3 regions of the Janthinobacterium sp. SUN026 genome follow, and region 1 is predicted to be linked to each of the others. Evidence: predicted binding sites of a transcription regulator. Region 1 holds the regulator's gene; each other region holds the start of a gene.

Region 1 (2,267 bases):
CGAGACGCTGGGTATTTGCGACCGTGCCTACATCATTAACCAGGGCTCGGTGCTGGCGTCGGGACGCCCCGACGACATCATCGCGAACGAGTCGGTACGCCGGGTCTATCTGGGCGAACACTTCCGCATGTAAGCCAATGAAACAATCATTGCAGCTGCGCACTTCGCAGCACCTGGCACTGACGCCGCAGTTGCAGCAATCGATACGCCTGTTGCAATTGTCTACCCTGGAATTGCACCAGGAATTAGAGCAATTGCTGACGGACAATCCCTTGCTCGAACGCCTCGACGATCCGCTCGACCGTTCGCTGCGCCTGCTGTCCGACGGGGCCTTGAGCTCCACGGCCGCACCGGCCGAAGGGCCGCCCCAGCCACCAGGCCAGGAGGCGCCCGCAGCGCCGGCCGAAGCGGAAGCGTTTGACGGCGAGGGTGGCGACAGCCCGGCCGCCGCGGATGGCGGCGACAGCGACTGGAGCGAGGCGAGCCGGGGCAAGGCGCCCGACGACGAAGATTCGCGTCCGCAATTGGAGGCTCATCACTGCACGCTGCGCGAACACCTGATGGAGCAGATGCGCGTGACGGTGCTCGAATTGCGCGACCGCGCGCTGGTCGAGCTGATCATCGACGCGCTCGACGACAATGGCTACCTGGAAGAGTCGCTCGACGACATCCTGGCGCGCCTGCCGGAAGAGCTGGAAATCGACGCCGACGAGATGCGCACGGCCTTGTCGCTGCTGCAAAGTTTCGATCCGCCGGGCGTGGGCGCGCGCAACGCGTCCGAATGCCTGGCCCTGCAAATCAAGCGCTTGCCGCACATCGCCATGGTGACGCGGCGCATGGCCCTCGTGATCGTGGAAAAGCACCTGGCCTGGTTTGCCCAGCGCGATTTCAACAAGCTGAAAAAAGCCCTCGATTGCGACGATGAAGACTTGCGCGAAGCGCAGACGGTGATTCGCCAGTGCAATCCGCATCCGGGCGCCGTGTTCGCCTCGGACGTCTCCGATTACGTGGTGCCCGACGTCGTCGTCAAGCGCGCGCGCAATGGCTGGCAAGTCACCCTGAACAACGACGTCATGCCGCGCCTGCGCGTCAACGCCATGTACGCCAACTTGCTCAAGCAGGGCAAGGGGGAGGGCGCCATGGGCGCACAGTTGCAGGAAGCCAAGTGGCTGATCAAGAATATGCGCCAGCGCTTCGACACGATCCTGCGTGTGGCGCAGGCGATAGTAGAAAGACAAAAGAACTTTTTCTCGCATGGGGCCGTTGCCATGCGCCCCCTTGTGCTCCGTGAAATAGCTGATACACTGGGTTTACACGAGAGTACTATCTCGCGGGTAACAACTCAAAAGTACATGCTGACCCCGCACGGCATGTTCGAGTTGAAATATTTCTTTGGTAGCCACGTCGCCACCGAAGCGGGGGGCGAAGCGTCATCGACGGCGATACGGGCATTGATCGTGCAACTGACAGGAGCAGAAGACCCTAAAAATCCTTTATCCGACAGTAAGATTGCGGACATGCTGGGGGAACAAGGCATGGTGATTGCGCGACGTACTGTTGCCAAATACCGGGAAGCATTAAAAATTCCGCCAGTGAGCCTGCGTAAGTGTTTGTAAGTTTTTTTCGGTTCCTCTGCGGGCCGGATAGGATGGACCGCACGAACCCGATCATCTTTAGGAGTGTGTATGAATCTCACCATCAGCGGACATCATCTCGAAGTGACACCAGCCATCCGTGAATACGTACAAACGAAGCTGGAGCGCGTGAAACGTCATTTCGATCAAGTCATCGATATCGCCGTGATTCTGACCGTGGATAACCTCAAAGAGAAAGAAAAACGTCAAAAGGCTGAAGTCAACCTGCGTTTGAGCGGCAAGACTGTCTATGTGGAAAGCTTGGCGCACGACCTGTACGCCGCGATCGATACCCTGATCGACAAGCTCGATAGGCAAGTGATGAAATACAAAACCAAAGTGCAAGGGCACGGTAAAGAGGCGATCAAGCATCTGCCAGACAACTCCGAGGAAGAAGCCGTCGTCGCCGTCTAAGGCCACCCGCTTCCAGCAGTTGTGATCAACTAAGGGCGCACATTGCGCCCTTTTTTGCGCCCAGCGGAACGCAATGTTCCCCGCGCAGGTATTAGAATATTCGCACTTTCACTTCTTTCTAGCCTGCCATGAGCGACTTCGTCCAGACTTCCATCCGCAACCGCACCGGGCACATCGTGCTCGACCGTCCGAAAGCCTTGAATTCCCTGTCGCTGGAGA
Region 2 (2,267 bases), 260 kb from region 1:
TCCGGTACCGCAAGCGGCGGATCGATGACGACGATATCGGTGCGCGTGGACTTGGAAAAATTCAAGGTATAGCTGCCGGCCGGCAGGGCGAAATTCGAGGTCAGGGAAAACATCGCGAAGCCATTCGTGAAGGCGCGCCCCGTGGCCGGGTCGTTGGTGCCGGCCGTCATGTTCAGGCTGAACGGGTCGAGGCTGCCGGCGCCATGGTTGCCATTGATGTCGCTGCCATTGTTGGCATCGCCATCGGGCGCGAACTGGAAGATCACGCCATCGGCGTTCGCGTGCGACAGGCAGCCGGTGGGGCTGGAACTGTTGCACGAGATATTGAAGATATCCATGATCGACACGTTTGACTTGTCGCCCATGGTCGTCACGCTGGTGCGCAGGTCGCGCCGTCCCATGAAGCTGAAGGTGATGAAGCCGGCGCTCGACAGGGTCAGGTTGACGGAGCCGGTCAGCGTGTCGCCGGCCGTGGCCGTGGCGGCGCCGATCGTGTTGCGCTGTGCTTCCGCCACGGCGCTCACGCTGGCGCCGCCATTGAGCATGTTGCCGAAGGCATGCGCATCGCCGCGGGCAAATTCCAGGGTGGAACTGGGGCTGGGGGCGTAGTGGTTTTGCGGCAAGCCGCTGCAGCCGCCGCCCGAGCACACTTGCAGCACGTCCGCGTTGGCGGCCGGACCCGTATTGACGGCGCGCGGATTGACGGCCACGCCGCCTTCGAAAAAAGCGCTGTCGCTGGCATTGCGGTTGGCGCCGGCCAGCGACAGCGCGCCGGCGCTGGTGGTGATGCGGAAATTGTTCAACTCATTGACGGCCAGGCCGTACGCGCCGGCCTGTGCCTGGCCGCTGGCCAGCAGGCTCGCCGCCGCCAGTGCGCCCAGCCAGCCCAGGGTCTTGCTTCGTGTGTGATCAACGTTCATCGCAGCCTCTTGTCGTGGTCAGTCTCGGAAAATCCGGGGGACAAAGAATCCAGAATGACTTGCCTGGATTCATCTCGTAGACAGGGATAAGCAGCTTGCGTGCCACACAAAAATATCACAAGAAATCAAGTGCTTGCACAAAGCGGACTGAGCTGGATGAAGTGAAGTGTAAGAAAGGCCGACGCCGCTTGGCGGGCGCCGTCGGCCAGCCTCAGGTGCCCCGGTGATAGCCCAGGTGGCCGCCCGAATTGCGTGCGCAGCCGCAACCGATGCGCGCCACTTCCTCGCCTTCCGTCAATTTCCAGTTGGTAATCGTCGTGTGATTCCAGTCGATGTCGCTTTTCTTGACAGGTTTGACCGTCAAGATGCGTGCTTCCGCATCCGTGTACTCCATCAGCTCTTCGTCGTCGGCGATGTCGAAATGGCGGTGGATCAGGGAAATGCCGAAGCGGTCGAGCGCGCCGTAGCGTTGCAGCACGTCGCGCAGCTCGCGAAAGCAGGCGAGATCGTCGGGCAGCAGCGGATTGACGGCGGAAATATCGGCGACGGGTTGCCATTGCATGGCGTGGATGTTCAGGCTGTGCATGATAGGCTCCTGTGCCCCATGATGATAGGCCCAGGCTGCCGGAGGGGCGCCGGCACGCCTGGCGAAATGCCCATCGTGGACGCAAAGCCGCTGCGGCGCTTGCGCCGTATCAAAGGTGCGGCACATCGCCTCTCGTCCGATCATTGCCCGGTAAAATAGGCCATGGCAAACAAAACCCCTACCTTCCCCGGCGCGCGCACGGGCCGCGGCCAGGTCCTGGCCGTGCTGCTGTCGAACCGCGACCAGTCCGGCGCCGAACCGCTGCAAGGCCGCGTCTCGCTGGCCGCCATCGTCAAGGCATTGAAACGCAAATACCACTGGCCGATCGAAACGCACAGTTTTCCCGCCAACACGCAGGATGGCCGCGCCAGCTGGGCGACCGTCTACAGCTTGCCGGACAAGGTCATCGAGACCGCGCTGGAGGCCGGCGGCCGGGAGTGGCTGGAGAGTCGGGGAGCGGCCGGGCGGCGCTGAGCGCGCCGCCTGCCTTACTCGATCCCTTTATTCGAGCCGGAAGCCGACCTTGAGCGTGACCTGGAAGTGCGCCACCTTGCCATCGACGATATGGCCGCGCGAATCGGTCACTTCATACCAGTCCATGTGCTTGACCGTCAGCGCCGCCTTGGCAATGGCATCGCGTATCGCCTGATCGCTGCTCTCGGTCGACGTGCCGACCAGTTCGATCAGCTTGTAAGTGTGTGCGGACATGATATTTCCCCAGATAGGCAAGCCAGACATCGGGAGCCTGCTTTGCGCAAGCA
Region 3 (2,267 bases), on a different contig from region 1:
GCATGGCAACGAACGGGCGCGCATGACCAATTACGGCCCGGAACAGGTGATCCAGGAATACCAGATCTTCCGCGACTGCTTCGCCGCCACTGCACATGAGTCCGGCATCACCCTGCGCAGCAAGGATTGGCAAGTGATCAACAAGTCGATCGACGTGGGCATCCGCGAATCGATACGCGAATTTACCAGCATGCACGAAAGCTTCCGGCGCCGCGTCGCGGCCGGCCTGTCGCACGACATGCGCAATCCCCTGGCCGTCATCAGCACCAGCGCCCAGCTGCTGTTCAGGCCAGCCGACCCGGAGCGGGTGGTATTGCTGGCGCACAAGATTGTCGAGCACAGCAAGCGGCTCGACAGCATGATCGAGGAATTGCTCGATGGCCTCAGCTACCACCAGGGCCAGCAGCTGCCGCTGGTGCTGAGCCAATTCGACGTGCTGCCGCTGGTACACGCCGTGGCCGGCCAGGTGAACTTGCAGCGGCCGGACAAATGCCGGGTCAGCGGGCAAGCCGTCACCGGCTGGTGGTGCGAGAACTCGCTGCGGCGGGCGCTGGAAAACCTGCTCGGCAATGCCCTCAAGTATGGCGACGACACGCCCATCAGCGTGCACGTGGAAGCGGTCCACGAACGCCTGATCGTCACCGTCCACAATGGCGGCCAGGCCATCGCGCCGGAACAGGCCGCACGCATCTTCGACTACTTGCGCCGCGAAAACGACAACCCCGCGCCAGGCTGGGGCATCGGCCTGCCCTTCGTGCAAAGCGTGGCCGAAAGCCACGGCGGCAGCATCGCCGTCGACAGCGCGTCCGAAACGGGCACCAGCTTCATCTTCGACGTGCCCGTCGATTGCCGCCCCTTCGTCCCGTCCGCCGACGTCCCCAAGAGTGGCGCCTAGCGCACCGAATTGGTGCAAGGAATGGCGCGACGCCACAAAAGTGGTCATATTTACACCTGTTCACGTCCGCCCTGTTGGCACGCTTCCTGCTGAGCTATACCCAGACACGGCTCAAGGGAAATCACAACATGGCAAATTTTTTCAATGAAATGACTGCAAATGAAGTGGGTACGGACAGCAAGGTACGTGAACACTATCGTGAATTCAGCAATTGGCTGGAACAGCAATCGCCCGAGACCATCGCCCGCAAGCGGGCCGAAGCCGACCTCACGTTCCGTCGGGTCGGCATCACGTTCGCCGTCTACGGCGACGATGCCGGCACGGAACGCCTGATTCCGTTCGACACCATCCCCCGCATCATCCCCGCCGCCGAATGGGCGCAGATGCAAACGGGCCTGGTGCAGCGCGTGCAAGCCTTGAACATGTTCATCCATGATATTTATCATGAGCAAAACATCATCAAGGCGGGCATCATTCCTGCCGAGCAAATCTACAAGAATGCCCAATACCGCCCGGAAATGCAGGGTATTTCCGTCGCTTCCGACATCTACGCCCACATCGCGGGCGTCGACATCGTGCGCGCCGGCCAGGGCGAATTCTATGTACTGGAAGACAATTTGCGCGTGCCCTCCGGCGTGTCCTACATGCTGGAAGACCGCAAGATGATGATGCGGCTGTTCCCGGAACTGTTCGCCCGCAACCGCATCGCCCCCGTCGACCATTACCCGGACATGCTGCTCGACAACCTGCGTTCCGTCGCGCCCATGGGCGTGGACGACCCGACGGTCGTCGTCATGACGCCCGGCATGTACAACTCCGCCTATTTCGAACACGCGTTCCTGGCCCAGCAAATGGGCGTGGAACTGGTCGAAGGCAAGGATTTGTTTGTCAACGACAATTCCGTGTACATGCGCACGACGCGCGGGCCGAAGAGGGTCGACGTCATCTACCGCCGGGTGGACGACGATTTCCTCGACCCGCTGGCCTTCCGTTCCGACTCGTCGCTGGGCGTGCCGGGCCTGCTGTCCGTGTACCGTGCGGGCCGCGTGACCCTGGCAAACGCCATCGGCACGGGCGTGGCCGACGACAAGTCGATCTATCCTTTTGTGCCCGACATGATCAAGTTTTATTTGTCGCAGGAGCCGATCCTCAACAACGTACCGACGTACCAATGCCGCAAACCGGCCGATTTGTCCTACGTGCTGGCGAATTTGCCGACACTTGTCGTCAAGGAAGTGCATGGCGCGGGCGGCTACGGCATGCTGGTGGGCCCGGCGTCCAGCCTCGCGCAAATCGAGGATTTCCGCCAGCGCCTGCTGGCCAATCCGGGCGGCTACATTGCCCAGCCGACACTTGCCCTGTCCGCCTGCCC

Evidence for each region. The regulator sigma-54, encoded in region 1, starts transcription at its own class of promoters, with help from an activator protein. The targets are predictions, from matches to a motif close to TGGCANGNAANCTGCTTT.
Region 2: the regulator sigma-54 is predicted to act here: its motif matches at 1,008-1,025, upstream of OX459_RS16780 (PEP-CTERM sorting domain-containing protein).
Region 3: the regulator sigma-54 is predicted to act here: its motif matches at 971-988, upstream of OX459_RS10975 (circularly permuted type 2 ATP-grasp protein).

The regions. Positions count from the first base shown of each region.
Region 1 is NZ_JAPQNU010000003.1:192,624-194,890, reverse strand. It holds gene lptB (LPS export ABC transporter ATP-binding protein) at 1-133, shown strand, start outside; gene OX459_RS15590 (RNA polymerase factor sigma-54) at 138-1,616, shown strand; gene raiA (ribosome-associated translation inhibitor RaiA) at 1,686-2,048, shown strand; gene OX459_RS15580 (enoyl-CoA hydratase/isomerase family protein) at 2,177-2,267, shown strand, end outside.
Region 2 is NZ_JAPQNU010000003.1:449,858-452,124, reverse strand. It holds gene OX459_RS16780 (PEP-CTERM sorting domain-containing protein) at 1-920, opposite strand, end outside; gene OX459_RS16775 (hypothetical protein) at 1,132-1,506, opposite strand; gene OX459_RS16770 (hypothetical protein) at 1,669-1,980, shown strand; gene OX459_RS16765 (dodecin) at 2,008-2,214, opposite strand.
Region 3 is NZ_JAPQNU010000002.1:260,919-263,185, forward strand. It holds gene OX459_RS10970 (HAMP domain-containing sensor histidine kinase) at 1-895, shown strand, start outside; gene OX459_RS10975 (circularly permuted type 2 ATP-grasp protein) at 1,024-2,267, shown strand, end outside.